4 regions of the Streptomyces sp. NPDC058678 genome follow, and region 3 is predicted to be linked to each of the others. Evidence: riboswitches for the same ligand, from Rfam matches in the RefSeq annotation. Region 3 holds a riboswitch; each other region holds the start of a gene.
What was found. A riboswitch is a leader RNA that binds a small molecule or an ion and turns the genes downstream of it on or off. The one in region 3 is predicted to bind cyclic di-AMP.

Region 1 (3,987 bases), on a different contig from region 3:
GCAACTCGCGGTGGAATCGGCAGATTTGCGATGGCGGGGTGGTCTCATCATGCGCGGACTGAGGACGTTGCCCGTCGAGTTCACGCCGCGTGTCTGACTCCTCTCACCTGCGTAAAGGTGACGCGCCCTCACCTCTGTGATCTTCACGTGATCTACGCGGCATTAACTTGTGACAAGTGTTCGACTGCCTATACGTTCACGGATCAGCGCGGCGCCGAGCCTCACCCGCCGCGCTGGTCATCGTTGTCTCGCGAAAGGTTTCCGCATGCTCTCCGGGAACGGCCGTCATCGTCGCCCCCGCCAGGCTCCGGCCATCCTCGTGGCGGCCGGAGTGACGGGCTCCGCCATCGCGATCCCGCTCCTCGGCGCCACCGGCGCGAGCGCGGCGACCGGGACCACGTGGGACCAGGTGGCCAACTGCGAGACGGGTGGCTCCTGGAGCGAGAACAGCGGGGACGGGTACTACGGCGGGCTCCACATCGCCCAGAAGGACTGGGAGCAGTACGGCGGTCTCGACTTCGCCTCGCGCGCCGACCAGGCCAGCCGCAACCAGCAGATATCGGTCGCCGAGAAAATCCTCGCGGACAAGGGTGTCGGCTACTGGTCCACCTGCGGACTGCTCAACGGGCTCAGCAAGGACTCCGCGGCGGCCGACGTCGACACGGGTGTGGTGGACGGCGCGACGTCGGGCAGCGGCGAATCGTCCGACTCGCCCGGCTTGTCGGACTCCTCCGAGTCCTCGGCGGACTCGTCGGCAGACGCGTCCTCGGACGCGTCCGTGTCGCCCACCCCGTCCGGCTCCGGCGACCAGTCGGACGGGTCGGACAAGGCAGGCAACTCGGGCAAGTCCGACTCCTCCTCTGATTCCGTCCCGGGCTCCGATGACTCGCAGGACTCACAGGGTTCCGACAGCTCCGCCACGGACACCACGAAGCAGGATGACTCGGACAAGTCCTGGCAAGAGGGCGGCTCTTCGGCCCTCGTCGACACCGGCTCCCTCAGTGCCGGCCGGCACCGCGGTGGCAGTGCCGACGAGACCGCCGCCGACAGTGGTACCGGCGACGCCGCCGACGGCACCTCCACGGGCCGTCACGCCGTCCGCGCCGACTCGTACACCGTCCGCGTCGGAGACACTCTCGCGTCCATCGCGGACTCCCTTGACCTCCAGGGCGGGTGGCGCGAGCTCTACGCCGAGAACAAGCAGGCGATCGGCGTCGACCCGAGCGTCATCGTGCCCGGTCAGACCCTCTCCGTCGGTGTCGAATCGGGCGAAAACTAGCGGGAGTTCGCGTCACACTTCACACTGAATGTCCGTTTTAGTGAAAGTGTGGGATGACTCTCAGAAGCCCTGATCGTCTTTGAAATTCCGCGGATCGCGTGTCTACGGTCAGGACCGCTCGCCAACACGAGCCCCGGCTGCCGCAACGCCGAATCCTGCCAGCGGCCGTACGGGAACAGTCGTCGCGTCAAGCGCCGTAGGCAGGAGCGGGGGACCCAAGGTAAGCGCCGGAACCAGCAGTTGAGCTGGGTCCGGCTTGGGGTGAAGCCGTGCCGCGCACGAAACAGTGCGAGGCACGGCCGGGCAACTCAACCGGCCCGAACCCGACAGCTCACCTCGCAGGCGTCGGTGAGGGGATCCACCATGCTGTTTTCCGGCAAGGGCAAGCACCGCCGTCCGTCCAAGGCCACCCGGGCCATCGCCATCGCCGGTGTCACCGGCGCCGCCGTCGCCGCCCCGCTGATGGCGGCCGGCAACGCCTCCGCCGCCACCGCCTCCGAGTGGGACGCCGTCGCCCAGTGCGAGTCCGGCGGCAACTGGTCCATCAACACCGGCAACGGCTACTACGGCGGCCTGCAGTTCTCCGCCTCCACCTGGGCCGCGTACGGCGGCACGCAGTACGCCTCGCAGGCCAACCAGGCCTCCAAGTCGCAGCAGATAGCCGTCGCCGAGAAGGTCCTCGCCTCCCAGGGCAAGGGTGCCTGGCCGAGCTGCGGCGTGAACCTGTCGAGCTCCGCGTACAACGGCAGCACCGACACCTCGTCGAACAGCTCCAGCGGCTCCAGCAGCTCCAGCAGCGGTTCCTCGGAGACCACGACCCGTTCCTCGGAGCAGCAGGCGTCCCGTTCCGCGGACCGTCCGGCCGCGAAGAAGACCGTCACCACCCCGACCGGCAAGAAGGTCAAGAAGGGTGACGGCGAGTACAAGGTCGTCAAGGGCGACACCCTCAGCTCGATCGCCGAGGAGAACGACGTCAAGGGCGGCTGGGCGAAGCTGTTCGAGCTGAACAAGGACATCGTCGAGGACGCCAACCTCATCTACCCGGGCCAGCAGCTGCACCTGAAGTGACACGCGGCTCGTAGCTCAGCCACAGCGTCCTTATACCCGCGGGCTCCACAGTGGAGTCCGCGTGAGGGCCACCCCCGTCCCCACGGGCTCCCCGCTCCGGTGCGTCTTCCCCCGTACGCACCGGGGCGGGGCTTTTTCATGGGGTTTGACTGCGGGCTTCGGTGCCGGCTTCGGTGCGAGCCCCGTGCGTGGTTGCGTGCGGGGTTTCGTGGGGTTTCCGCGCACGTTGTACGGGGCTCTTTGTTCCGTTCGGAAACAATTTACTCTCGGTTCTGTCCATCGGGTGGTCGACGGGCTGGCCGATCGCCCGGAGCCGGTTAGGCTCGTCCCGCAGTACCCATCGCGGTCCTGCCAGCCCGCGTCACATTGAAGAAGGAGATGCTCGTGCCGTCCATCGACGTCGTCGTAGCCCGGGAAATCCTGGACTCCCGAGGCAACCCCACGGTCGAGGTCGAGGTCGGCCTCGACGACGGCAGCACGGGTCGTGCCGCCGTTCCGTCCGGTGCCTCCACGGGTGCCTTCGAGGCCATCGAGCTCCGCGACGGTGACCCGAACCGCTATCAGGGCAAGGGTGTCGAGAAGGCCGTCCTCGCCGTCATCGAGCAGATCGGCCCGGAGCTCGTCGGCTACGACGCCACCGAGCAGCGCCTGATCGACCAGGCGATGTTCGACCTGGACGCCACCGACAACAAGGGCTCGCTCGGCGCCAACGCCATCCTCGGCGTCTCCCTCGCCGTCGCCCACGCCGCCTCCGAGGCCAGCGACCTCCCCCTCTTCCGCTACCTGGGCGGCCCGAACGCGCACCTGCTGCCCGTTCCGATGATGAACATCCTGAACGGCGGCTCGCACGCCGACTCCAACGTGGACATCCAGGAGTTCATGATCGCGCCGATCGGCGCGGAGTCCTTCTCCGAGGCGCTGCGCTGGGGCACCGAGGTCTACCACACCCTCAAGAAGGTGCTGAAGTCCAAGGGCCTGTCCACCGGCCTCGGCGACGAGGGCGGCTTCGCCCCGAACCTCGGCTCCAACCGCGAGGCCCTCGACCTCATCCTCGAGGCCGTCAAGGAAGCCGGTTACACCCCCGGCGAGCAGATCGCCCTGGCCCTGGACGTCGCCGCCTCCGAGTTCTACAAGGACGGTGTCTACTCCTTCGAGGGCAAGGAGCGCTCCGCCGCCGAGATGACGGAGTACTACGAGGAGCTCGTCGCGGCCTACCCGCTCGTCTCCATCGAGGACCCGCTGTTCGAGGACGACTGGGCCGGCTGGAAGGTCCTCACCGACAAGCTCGGCGACAAGGTCCAGATCGTCGGCGACGACCTGTTCGTCACCAACCCGGAGCGCCTGGCCCGCGGCATCGAGGAGGGCGCCGCCAACGCCCTGCTCGTCAAGGTCAACCAGATCGGCTCGCTGACCGAGACCCTGGACGCCGTCGAGATGGCCCAGCGCAGCGGCTTCAAGTGCATGATGTCCCACCGCTCCGGCGAGACCGAGGACGTCACCATCGCCGACCTCGCCGTCGCCACCAACTGCGGCCAGATCAAGACCGGCGCCCCGGCCCGCTCCGAGCGCGTCGCCAAGTACAACCAGCTGCTGCGCATCGAGGAGATCCTCGACGACGCCGCGGTGTACGCCGGCCGCAG
Region 2 (3,987 bases), on a different contig from region 3:
AGCGGGCCCAGGCCCAGCTGGAACGCGAGTGGCTGGACCGGCTCGGCACGGTCGCGGGCCGCGCCGACGAACTGTGCCGCTACGCCGTCCTGTTCGGCGACCCACAGCTCGCCCTGACCGCCGTACAGCGCGTGCTGGACGTGACGGCCGAAGAGGTCCAGGAGGTCGCCAAGGCCCGCCTGCGCCCCGACAACCGCGCTGTGCTCGTCTACGAGCCGATCGCCCCCGAAACCCCCGCCGACCAGGACGAGAACGAGGAGGCGGCCCGGTGACCGAGCTCGCCACGATGGAATTCCACCCCCAGCCCCAGGCCGGCGACGCCAAGCCCTGGGCTTTCCCGGCGCCGCAGCGCGGGACCCTCGACAACGGCCTGACGGTGCTGCGCTGCCACCGCCCCGGCCAGCAGGTCGTCGCCGCCGAGGTGATCCTGGACGCGCCCCTGGACGCCGAACCGGCCGGTCTGGACGGCGTCGCCACGATCATGGCGCGGGCCTTCTCCGAGGGCACCGACAAGCACTCCGCCGAGGATTTCGCCGCCGAGCTGGAGCGCTGCGGCGCCACCCTCGACTCGCACGCCGACCACCCCGGCGTACGGCTCTCCCTCGAAGTCCCGGTCTCGCGTCTCGCGAAGGCGCTGGGCCTGCTCTCCGACGCCCTCAGGGCGCCCGCGTTCGCGGACAGCGAGGTCGAGCGGCTGGTGCGCAACCGCCTCGACGAGATCCCGCACGAGCTGGCCAACCCGTCCCGGCGGGCCGCCAAGGAGCTCTCCAAGGAGCTCTTCCCGGCGACCTCGCGCATGTCGCGCCCGCGCCAGGGCACCGAGGAGACCGTCGAGAACATCGACTCCGCGGTCGTACGCGGCTTCTACGAGAAGCACGTCCGCCCCGCCACCGCCACCGTCGTGGTCGTCGGCGACCTCACCGGGATCGACCTCGACGCGCTGCTCGGGGACACCCTCGGCTCCTGGACCGGCTCCTCGGCCGAGCCCCGCCCCGTGCCGCCGGTGACCGCCGACGACGCCGGGCGGGTCGTCATCGTGGACCGCCCCGGCGCCGTCCAGACGCAGCTGCTCATCGGCCGTATCGGTCCCGACCGGCACGACCGCGTGTGGCCCGCGCAGGTGCTCGGCACGTACTGCCTGGGCGGCACCCTCACCTCCCGCCTGGACCGCGTCCTGCGCGAGGAGAAGGGCTACACCTACGGTGTGCGGGCGTTCGGGCAGGTCATGCGCTCCAGCGCCCCCTCTTCCCCCGGCGGGGCCACGGGTGCCGCGATGCTCGCCATCAGCGGCTCCGTCGACACCCCGAACACCGGCCCCGCCCTCGAAGACCTGTGGACGGTGCTGCGCACCCTCGCCGCCGAGGGGCTCACCGACGCCGAGCGCGACGTCGCCGTGCAGAACCTCGTCGGGGTGGCCCCGCTGAAGTACGAGACGGCGGCGGCGGTGGCGGGCACGCTGGCCGACCAGGTCGAACAGCACCTGCCGGACGACTTCCAGGCGACGCTGTACCAGCAGCTCGCCGCGACCGGCACCGTCGAGGCCACCGCGGCGGCCGTGAGCGCCTTCCCGGTCGACCGGCTGGTGACCGTCCTCGTCGGGGACGCGGCGCAGATCAAGGAGCCCGTGGAGGCCCTCGGCGTCGGCGAAGTCACCGTCGTTCCGGCGGAGTAGTCGCAAGCGCGCGGCAAAGTGGGCGCACGCGCGCGTCCAAGGGGCCCTGGTGACTCAAGAGTCGCCAGGGCCCTTGTATGTCCGAATTGAGGGAGAGGTTGCCTGTCTGCCCTGTGGCATGCGCTACAAAAGCCGTGATCCGTTTGGGGATTGAAAGTTGCCGCGCTTAGCGTCATGCGGGCTGTTCGTCAGGCAGTGCGCCGCAGCCGCGGCACCGGACAGTCATCGCCGAGTCCCCACATGGCGCGAGCCTGGGGAGCCGGGGACCCAAACCATAAGTCCCTGGGGTGAATCGGACGCCCGCGCGCACCGCGAGGGGGTCCGTAGGAGACCTTCCTGCTCCGAACCCGTCAGCTAACCCGGTAGGCGAGAAGGAAGGAAAGGACCAGCCACCACATGGCGTTCACCTGCGCCACCGGGAAGCACCGGCGTCCCAGCCGGATGAAGCGCACCACCGCCCGGGCCGCCGGCATCGCGGCGCTCACCACCACCGGCGTCATCGGCACCCTGGCCGCCCCGGCGCTCGCCGCCGAACCGGCCGTCGAGCAGACCGGTCTCACCCCCGTCATCACCATGGGCGACTCGGTCGCCGACCAGATCGACGCCCAGGCGGCCGCCCAGAAGCAGGCCGCCGATGAGGCGGAGGCGCAGCGGAAGGCCGAGGAGGCCGCGCGCAAGCAGGCCGTCGCCGAGGCCAAGCAGGCCCGCGAGGCCAAGGAGCGCGCCGCCCGCGAGGCCGAGCGCAAGCGCCTCAACTCCTACGTCGCCCCGATCTCCGGTTCGTACATCTCGACCGGCTACAAGGCCGGCGGCGGCGTCTGGTCCTCCGGCAGCCACACCGGCGTCGACTTCCATGCCGCGAGCGGCACCTCCGTCCACGCGGTCGGCTCCGGCACGGTCGTCGAGGCGGGTTGGGGCGGGTCGTACGGCAACAACGTCGTGATCAAGATGAACGACGGCACCTACACCCAGTACGGTCACCTGTCGTCCCTCGCGGTCTCCGTCGGTCAGACGGTCACCCCGGGCCAGCAGATAGGCCTCTCCGGTGCCACCGGCAACGTCACCGGCCCGCACCTGCACTTCGAGGCCCGCACGACCCCGGAGTACGGCTCGGACATGGACCCCGTCGCCTACCTCCGCTCGCACGGCGTGAACGTCTGACGCTCGCACGGCGTGAACGTCTGACGCCCGCACGGCGTGAACGTCTGACGCCCGCACGGCGTGATCGTCCGACGCCCGCGCCCGTGATCGTCTGACGACCATTGGTCCGCATCCCGAAGCCCCGGCTCCCGAGCCGGGGCTTTCGGTGTTTCGGACGGCCGTCTGTCCAAAAAATATCCATGGATTCCGGCCCGCCATCGGAAATTCCCGCTGATTGCAATAGAGTCGCTGAACACACGTCAATCGTCGACGTTTCACGGGGATTAAAGCGGAGGTCGGTCATGCGTATTCCGGCGCACTCGGTATGCACGGCGATCCGTGACGACATCGTCGCGGGTGTCTACGAGCGCGGCAGCCGGCTCACCGAGGAACTGCTCGCGCGGCGCTACGGCGTCTCGCGCGTCCCCGTCCGGGAGGCCCTGCGCACGCTGGAGGCGGAGGGCTTCGTGGTGACCCGGCGGCACGCGGGCGCGTGCGTCGCGGAACCCACCGAGCAGGAGGGTGCCGACCTGCTGGAGATGCGCATGCTCCTGGAGCCGCTCGGCGCCTCGCGGGCCGCCCAGCGGCGCACCGAGGCCCATCTCAAGGTGCTGCGCGGCCTCGTGCGACTGGGGCAGGAGCGGGCCAGGCGGGGCAACAGTGAGGACCTGCGCTCCCTGGGGAGCTGGTTCCACGAGACGCTCGCACAGGCCTCCGGCAGTGCCGCGATGACCTCGATGCTGACCCAGCTGCGTCACAAGATCGCCTGGATGTACGCGGTGGAGGCGCCGGCCAACCCCGTCGAGTCGTGGGCGGAGCACGGCGCGATCGTGGACGCGGTGGCGCGCGGCGACAGCGAACGCGCGCGGGCACTCACGGCGCTGCACACGGAGCGCGCGACGACCGCGCACCGACTGCGCTTCCCCGGCGGGGAGCGGCCGGACCGTGTGAGGAACTCGCAACATCCCGTAAACATGACGGGCCTGCGGCATTAACACGAGCGCCGTATACAAAGAGGGGATAATTCGCGGGGGATTATTTCTGCTGCCCGCGAGCGGGAAATGCAAAGGGCTCGCCCGATAATTCGGACGAGCCCTTCGTTGCAACCTTTAATTGGATGGTCAGACGGTCTCGGGAAGCTCCTCGAGACCCTCGGAGACCAGCTTCGCCAGACG
Region 3 (3,987 bases):
GCCAGCCCTTCGAGCGCATCAGCGCCGAGATGGTCCGCATGCTGCTCGCGCAGATCGCGGGGGAGGACACGTCGGGAGTGATACTCCCCACGGAACTGGTGGTACGGGACTCCGCGTGACCGCGCCAACTGCCGTAACCGGAGCAGGCGTCAACGCATGTGAAGGCTGTAGCCGTCCGGTTCGCGTCGAGTCGCCGGGGCGTTCCATCCGTATTCTCTGATCATGGCCGCACCCACCGCATATTCACTCATCGCCACCGACCTGGACGGAACGCTGCTCCGAGGCGACGACACCCTCTCCGACCGGTCGCTCGCCGCGCTCGCGCGGGTGGCGGCGGCAGGGGCCCGGCATCTGGTGGTGACCGGCCGCCCGGCGCCCAGAGTGCGGCCGCTCCTCGACGACCTGGGCAGCGAGGGGCTCGCGGTGTGCGGGCAGGGCGCGCAGGTGTACGACGCCGGCGCGGACCGTCTGCTGTGGTCGGTCACCCTGGACCGGGAGCTGGCCGAGACCGCGCTCGGCAAGATCGAGGCCGAGATCGGCCAGGTGTACGCGGCCGTGGACCAGGACGGCGTCCACGGGCTGACCCTCATCGAGCCGGGCTATCTGATGCCCCACCCGACCCTGCCCGCGGTACGGGTCGGGAGGCGCGACGACCTGTGGAGCGAGCCGATCAGCAAGGTGCTGCTGCGCCATCCCGACCTGTCCGACGACGAGTTGGCGGCGACGGCCCGCGGAGTGATCGGTTCCCTGGCGACGGTCACCATGTCGGGTCCCGGGACCGTCGAACTCCAGCCATGCGGCATCACCAAGGCGACGGGGCTCGCCCTGGCCGCCGACCATCTGGGCCTCGGGCCCGAACACACCATCGCCTTCGGGGACATGCCCAACGACATCCCCATGTTCGACTGGGCCGCCCGCGGCGTGGCCATGGCCAACGCCCACCCCGAACTGAAGTCCGTGGCCGACGAGATCACCTTGTCCAACGAGGACGACGGCATCGCCGTCGTCCTCGAGAGACTGTTTCCGCGCCGGTAGGGCTCAGTACGCCCCGAAGACGTTGTCGATCGAGCCGTACCGCGCGGCCGCGTAGTTGCAGGCCGCGGTGATGTTCGCGACCGGGTCGTACGGGTCCCACGACGTGCCGTCCACGTGATACGCCTGGAAGGTCGGGTCGATGGTCTGGAGCAGGCCCTTGGACGGAGTGCCGGCGGCGGCGTTGGAGTCCCAGTTGTTGATGGCCTGCGGGTTGCCGGACGACTCGCGCATGACGTTGCGGTAAATGCCGTCGTACGAGCCGGGAATCCCCTTTTGCGCCATGATGTCCAGCGCTTCGCGGATCCAGCCGTCGAGGTTGTTCGCGTACGTCTTGACCGAGGCCTGGGTGGCGGTGGCCACGGACTGGGTGGACTTCTTGGCGGGCGCGCTCGCCTTCTTGGTCGTCCTGACCTTCAGCTCGAGACCCGCGTGCATCAGCCGGGGGTTGTCGCCGACGGCCTTGCGGTTGTCCTTGTGGAGCTGCTGCCAGCCGCCGGGAGTGCCGTACTTGTCCGCGATGCCATAGAGCGTGTCGCCCTTGACCGTGGTGTACGTGACGGTCCTGACCTGCGCCGCGGCCGGCGCGGCGGCGGGGACCTTGGCCGGCTGTGCGGCGCTCGCGGTGGTCGTGCTCAGGAGCGGGAGGGCGAGGGCGGCGATGCCGGTTCCGGCTGTGACGACGCCTCGGGTGAGCGGGCTGGTTCGGGTGCGACGGTGCTTGCCTCGTGCGGCCATGGCGCTGTTCCTCTCCGGCGCCTACGAGGTGAGCTGTCGGGTTCGGGCGGGAGCTGCCCGGCCGCGCCGCCGTGAGGCGGCGCGACTTCACCCCTAGTCGTACCGGCGTGATTTCCGGTGCGGCGACTTACCTGGTTCCCCCGCTCCTGCCGTGCGGTGATGGTCGATGAGTGTCCTGTTGGGCGGCGGCAGGATTAGGCGTCCGCCCGACAGGCCCGGAACGTATGCGAGAGCACATGTCCGTAACAAGTGCCGGATTCACACATCGACCTGTTGACCTTGGTCTGAGGCATATGGGGCGCTTGATCCTTTGCGGTTGCCAAGACTCAACTCGCGCACCGTGCAAGGGGGAATGTGAGCCGGTGGCATCGAGGCCGAAATCGGGCGCGAGTGACCCAACTCACGCGCGTTCGCAAGGGTGTCAAATCGGGCAATGAGCCCAACTCGTAGTCAACCGGCCGTCCGTGGGATCCGCTTCTCCCACGTCCGGTGGAAGACCACCTCGTCGCTGTCCGTGCAGATCACCTCATTGGAGGCGAAAAAGTCCGTTTCGTCGCAGCTGAGCTCCGACCGGGTACGCACCGTCGCCTCCCAGGCGAGCTCGGGGCGGTGCAGTCGGACCGACCACTCCGACCGGGCACGGGCCGACAGTGGGTCCGACTCGTTGATCGTGAACGTCTCCAGCGCGTCCTCGGTGCACTCCAGACCGTCGGGATACACCCGGGTGCCGCCGGGGCGCGGGTCGACCTCCAGCCGCCACTCACCCTTGGCCACATCGCGTACGACCAGCCGCTCCGGTCGCGGTTCGTCCAGCGTGACCGGGGAGTTGACGCCGAGCGGCTCGGACTGCTCCGGTTCCTCGAAGGTGATGCCGGAGACGGATTCCCCTGCCCGCACCGGCAGTTCGAGGAAGCTGCCCTCCGGGTCCAGCGCGAAGCCGGCCGCCGAGTCGGGCTGCGGCCAGATCCACGGCCAGTACGTGGAGGAGACCGACAGGCGGATGCGGTGGCCGGGCGGGAAGGCGTGGCCGATGCCGTTCAGCTCGAACTCCACGTCCTCCGTGACACCCGGCTCCCACGGCACGACCTTGTCCCGTCCCTGCCGCGCCGACAGGTTCAGCACGCCCCGGGTGACCAGGGTCGAGGAGTCGTCCGGGGCCACGTCGCAGACCCGGGCGATCACCTGGCCGCGCGGCACCTCGGAGGTCAGCCTGAGCCGTACCCTCGGCCGCCCCAACACCCACAACTCCTCGGCGGCTTCGAACTCGAAGCACACCGACCTGCCGTCCTCCTCGCGCTGGTCGGGCGGCAGGTCGGCGTCGTTCCCGAGGGGGAGGAAGCGGCCGGCGTCGATGCCGGTGTGCTGCGGGGAGCGAACGAGGAAAGGGGCACCCTGAAGGCCGTACGAGATCGTCGTGACGTTGGGGGAGGGCCAGGCCGGCTCGCCGACCCAGCGGCCGGGCAGGGTGTCGTGGACCGTGGCCGGGGGGTGGGAGTCGCTGACGTAGGCACGCAGGAGGGGTTCGGACATCGCGCCCGTGTCCTTGCCCTTGAGCCAGTGGTCCCACCAGCGCAGGGTCTCCTGGAGGAAGCCGATCGCCGGGCCGGGCGGCAGGCCGCGGTCGGGGTACTGGTGGGACCAGGGGCCGATCAGGCCGCGGACCCGGTCGGCCGGGAGGTGCTCGACGAGGCGCAGGACCGTGTCGCGGTAGGGGTCGTGCCAGCCGCCGACCGCGAGGACGGCGGCGTCGATCGCGCCGTAGTCCTCGCAGACGCTGCCGTGGCGCCAGTAGCGGTCCCGGGTCTGGTGGTCGAGCCAGGTGTGGATGAGGGGATCGACCTCCTCCAGGCGCTTGAGCCACATGTCCCGCCAGGCCTCGCCGACGTACCGCGGGTCCGGCGGGCGGGAGACGACGGCGAGCATGGTGGCCGCCCACGCGTGCATGTCCACCGCGAGGACGGAACCTCCCCTGTAGTGCACGTCGTTGTCATAGCGGTCGTCGGTGGAGCAGACCGTGACGATCGCCTTGAGCGGCTCGGGAGCGAGGGCCGCGATCTGGAGGGAGTTGAAGCCGCCCCAGGCGATGCCGAACATGCCGACCCTGCCGTCGCACCAGGGTTGGGCAGCCAGCCAGTTGACTACTTCGACGCCGTCGGCCAGCTCCGTCGCCGAGTACTCGTCGCCGGGCATGCCCTCGCTGTTGCCGTGTCCGCGCAG
Region 4 (3,987 bases), on a different contig from region 3:
GCGACGGACGAGGCCTGGCGGTTGCCGGCCCGTTCGGCGAACTCGGCGCCGTCCAGGTACCGGTCGGGGTCGGCGGAGAGCGCGAGCTGGAGGGCGGGGTCCAGGCCGCCGTCGCGGTACTGGGCTGCGGCCATCGAACCCAGCGATTCCCGGGCGGAGTTGAGGCTGTCCGTCTTGCGCGCCGCCTCGTCCCGCAGGGTCGCCAGCCGCGTCTCGGCCGCCTCCGCCTTCTCCTTCGCCCCGTTGTACTTCTCGGTGGCGACCTCCGCCTCCTGGTACAGCTTGTCCACCTTCGCCTTGACCTGCGCCGGCGTGAGCTGCGGTTCGGCGTGTCCGGTCCCGTCGAAGCCGGTCGCGGTCGCCGCGCCCGCGAGGGCGATCGTCGCCGCCGTACGGGCCTTGCTGCCGGCGATTGAGCGTTGCCGGGGCTTGCGGTGCGCTGCCACGTGGACTGCACGTCCTTTCGTGCGACTCGTACGACCGCCTTGTCCGTACGAACGCCAGGCGGAGCGGACGTACGGCCGCCCGCGGGCGGTCACGCGTCCGGCGGCGACCCGCACAGGGGGAGCGGACCGCCGCCGGACCTTTCTCGGCGGTGGTGGCCGACTGCCGCCCCTGGCCCGGGCGGCGGTGGGGAGCCGGTCACCTGGTGGAGGACGCTAAACCCGACAGTGACGGCTTGGTAACGCGATGTACGGAAGTTCCTCCAGCTGACCGCCGGGTGACCGGATGTGACCGTGATCCACCGTGAGGGCCGTCTACTTCACGCAGAGCGATGACCGATGTGTCGAACCGGGACCTATGGGGGCGGCGGAGTGCTATGGGGCGCATATATGCAAGATCCGGTCGGCACGGGTGGCGGGCGCGCGAGGTGTTCTCGGGGCGGGGCGGTGTCGGGCGGCGCCCGGGCCCTGATTAGGCTCCGGCCTCATGGACGTACTCATCCATCTCTTCGTCGGCCTGCACATCGTCGGCATCGCCTCGCTGCTCGGCGGCTTCCTCACCCAGATGAAGGCGATGGGGCAGGGCACCGCCCGGTTCGTCCCGGCGATGCTGCACGGCGCCCTGACGATGCTGGTCACCGGCGTCATCCTGGTCGGGCTCAACCAGGCCGACGACCAGCCCGTCAACAACATCAAGATCGGCGTGAAGCTGGCCCTGCTGATCGTGATCCTCGGGCTCGTCTACGTGAAGCGGGATGAGGAGAAGGTGGAGAAGGGGCTGTTCGGCCTGGTGGGCCTGTTGACCACCGCGAACATCTTCATCGCCGTGCTGTGGACGTGACCTCGGCTCTGCCGGCGGCGTAGGCCGCCGACAGAGCCTTCGAGCGTCGCGTCAGGCCGGCCGCACCACGCTGTGGATCGACGACTCGCCGTCGTAGTAGATCGACTCCTCGCGGACGTACGCGCCCGGCTTCGGGGCGTGGATCATCATGCCGTTGCCGATGTACATGCCGACGTGGCTGAGATCGTCGTAGAAGAACACCAGGTCACCGGGCTGGGCGGCGGAGAGGGAGACCGTGGTGCCGGCGTTGACCTGGTCGTACGTGACGCGCGGGATGTCCACGCCGGCGGCCTTCCAGGCAGCCTGGGTGAGCCCGGAGCAGTCGTAGGACTCGGGGCCGGTGGCGCCCCAGACGTACGGCTTGCCGATCTGGGCGCGGGCGAAGGCGAGTGCCTTCTCGGCCTTGGTGGCGTACGCGGAGTCCGTGGCGGTGGAGGTGGAGCTGGAGGTGGAGGAGGACGAGCTCGACGCGCTGCTGTTCGCCTCCTGCTGAGCCGCCTCCTCCCGGGCCTTCTGCTCCGCCGCCTGCTGCCGTGCCAGCTCCGCCGCCTTGGCCGCGGCCTCCTGCTGCTTCTTCTGCTCGATCGCCGCGAGCCGTGCCTTCTCCTCGGCGGTCAGCTGGGACAGCAGCGCGCGGGCGTCGGCGAGCTTCTTCTGGACGGTGGCCTTGGCGGTCTTCAGGTCGCCCTGCGACTCGGTGAGCGTCCGAAGGCTCTCGGTGGCCTCCTGGCGCTTCTTCATCGTCGCGGACTGCTCGGTGACGTAGTCGTCGACCGCGCCCTTCTGGCGATTGGTCAGCCGGCCCATCAACTGGGTCTGGTCGAAGTAGTCCTGCGGGGAGTCCGCGAGCAGGAAGGTCGCCGTGTCGGGGGTGGAGGCGCCGCTGCGGTACTGGGCGGCGGCGAAGGAACCGAGCTCCTCCCGGGCCTCGTTGAGGCTCTGGGTGCGCTTGGCGACGTCGTCGAGGAGGGTGTCGACGCGCTTGCGCTGCTTGGCGGTCTTCTCCTCGGCCGCGTTGTACTTGTCGGTCGCCGACTCCGCCTGCCGGTACAGGTCGTCGACCTTCTTCTCGACCTCTTCGAGGCTCGGTTTGTCGTCGGCCGACGGGGCGGCGTTGGCCGTCTGGGACAGCAGGGCCACGGAGGTGAGGGCGGCCGTGGCAAGGGCGGGGGTCCGTATGCCTGCTACGCGCGTACCCGAAGGACGCGACTTGCGGTGCGACGCCAAGGGAGGCGACTCCTTCCACGTTCCGCCTACCGAGTTAGCTGTCGGGTTCGGGCGGGTGGCTAGGAAGGTTTGCCCTACGGCCCTTCCCCGGAGGGAATGCGGGCCGATTCACCCCAAGTTCGGTGGGTCCCCGGCTCCGGGCGCACGGCGGCGCGTCGGACTCGGCGGAGGCCGCGCGGCCCGGCGACGTTCGCCGGAGGGGGTCGTACGGCCTGCCCGGCACGGTAGCCAACTGGTGTGGCCCCTGTGAAGGTTGATGTTCGATATGCCCGATACATTTTCGTGACCTTGGGTCAGGCATGCCGCTCGCCGTGATCAATCCATGGTGCTCTGCTGCGGTATATGCGCCTTTCGGTCCTTTCGGCAGGCGATCCACCATCTCGACTCGGCCGATCGCTGACCGTGATGACACCCTTGCGGACGGTAAGTCGGCCGGGTCGGTCGACCTCCGCAAGATCTTCGGCCCCTGAAGCCGCCGAATCAGGCGATGTTCTCGGGGCGGCGGCGGGCTGTCAGTGGGGCGCCCTAGACTCGGAGAGCGATGAGCAGCCTCTTTGACGACAGCTTCCTGGCGAACCTCCAGGCCCCCCGGGCCCACGAGGAGGAACACCCGCCACCCCCCGAGGACGATCACGTACCGGAGCCGGTTCCGGACGATCTGTTCGGCGGGAAGTTCGACGTGCCGCCGGACCGGGACGCGTACTACCGTGACGGCGCCCCGCGCCCGGTGGTGGACGCGGCCGCGCTCCTGGACGGACTGAACGAAAACCAGCGCGCCGCGGTCGTGCACCACGGCACCCCGCTGCTCATCGTGGCCGGCGCGGGCTCCGGCAAGACCCGCGTACTCACCCACCGCATCGCCCACCTACTCGGCGAGCGGCACGTGCATCCGGGCCAGATCCTCGCGATCACCTTCACCAACAAAGCCGCGGGCGAGATGAAGGAACGCGTCGAGCAGCTCGTCGGCCCGCGCGCGAACGCGATGTGGGTGATGACGTTCCACAGTGCCTGCGTGCGGATCCTGCGACGGGAGTCGAAGAAGCTGGGCTTCACCTCCTCCTTCTCGATCTACGACGCGGCCGACAGCAAGCGTCTGATGGCGCTCGTCTGCCGTGACCTGGACCTCGACCCCAAGCGCTTCCCGCCGAAGTCCTTCAGCGCCAAGGTCTCGAACCTGAAGAACGAGCTGATCGACGAGGAGGACTTCGCCGCCCAGGCCACCGACGGCTTCGAGAAGACCCTCGCCCAGGCCTACGCCATGTACCAGTCACGACTGCGCGAGGCGAACGCCCTCGACTTCGACGACCTGATCATGACGACGGTCAACCTGCTCCGCGCCTTCCCGGACGTCGCCGAGCACTACCGCCGCCGCTTCCGGCACGTCCTCGTCGACGAGTACCAGGACACCAACCACGCCCAGTACTCCCTGGTCAGGGAGCTCGTCGGCACCTCCGAGCACCCGGTGGACGTACCGCC

Region 1: linked by a shared signal. The riboswitch ahead of ACFWWR_RS24985 (transglycosylase family protein) and the one ahead of ACFWWR_RS12830 (transglycosylase SLT domain-containing protein) in region 3 are both predicted to bind cyclic di-AMP.
Region 2: linked by a shared signal. The riboswitch ahead of ACFWWR_RS18690 (M23 family metallopeptidase) and the one ahead of ACFWWR_RS12830 (transglycosylase SLT domain-containing protein) in region 3 are both predicted to bind cyclic di-AMP.
Region 4: linked by a shared signal. The riboswitch ahead of ACFWWR_RS14455 (NlpC/P60 family protein) and the one ahead of ACFWWR_RS12830 (transglycosylase SLT domain-containing protein) in region 3 are both predicted to bind cyclic di-AMP.

The regions. Positions count from the first base shown of each region.
Region 1 is NZ_JBHXSG010000029.1:11,337-15,323, forward strand. It holds gene ACFWWR_RS24975 (cytochrome P450) at 1-97, shown strand, start outside; gene ACFWWR_RS24980 (transglycosylase family protein) at 266-1,279, shown strand; cyclic di-AMP (ydaO/yuaA leader) riboswitch at 1,462-1,639, shown strand; gene ACFWWR_RS24985 (transglycosylase family protein) at 1,643-2,347, shown strand; gene eno (phosphopyruvate hydratase) at 2,732-3,987, shown strand, end outside.
Region 2 is NZ_JBHXSG010000018.1:117,710-121,696, forward strand. It holds gene ACFWWR_RS18680 (M16 family metallopeptidase) at 1-272, shown strand, start outside; gene ACFWWR_RS18685 (M16 family metallopeptidase) at 269-1,672, shown strand; cyclic di-AMP (ydaO/yuaA leader) riboswitch at 1,889-2,056, shown strand; gene ACFWWR_RS18690 (M23 family metallopeptidase) at 2,069-2,833, shown strand; gene ACFWWR_RS18695 (GntR family transcriptional regulator) at 3,115-3,807, shown strand; gene ACFWWR_RS18700 (HPr family phosphocarrier protein) at 3,934-3,987, opposite strand, start outside.
Region 3 is NZ_JBHXSG010000010.1:133,358-137,344, forward strand. It holds gene ACFWWR_RS12820 (LacI family DNA-binding transcriptional regulator) at 1-119, shown strand, start outside; gene ACFWWR_RS12825 (HAD family hydrolase) at 223-1,035, shown strand; gene ACFWWR_RS12830 (transglycosylase SLT domain-containing protein) at 1,039-1,770, opposite strand; cyclic di-AMP (ydaO/yuaA leader) riboswitch at 1,776-1,939, opposite strand; gene ACFWWR_RS12835 (CocE/NonD family hydrolase) at 2,221-3,987, opposite strand, start outside.
Region 4 is NZ_JBHXSG010000012.1:145,230-149,216, forward strand. It holds gene ACFWWR_RS14445 (NlpC/P60 family protein) at 1-446, opposite strand, end outside; gene ACFWWR_RS14450 (hypothetical protein) at 931-1,284, shown strand; gene ACFWWR_RS14455 (NlpC/P60 family protein) at 1,336-2,511, opposite strand; cyclic di-AMP (ydaO/yuaA leader) riboswitch at 2,519-2,688, opposite strand; gene pcrA (DNA helicase PcrA) at 3,053-3,987, shown strand, end outside.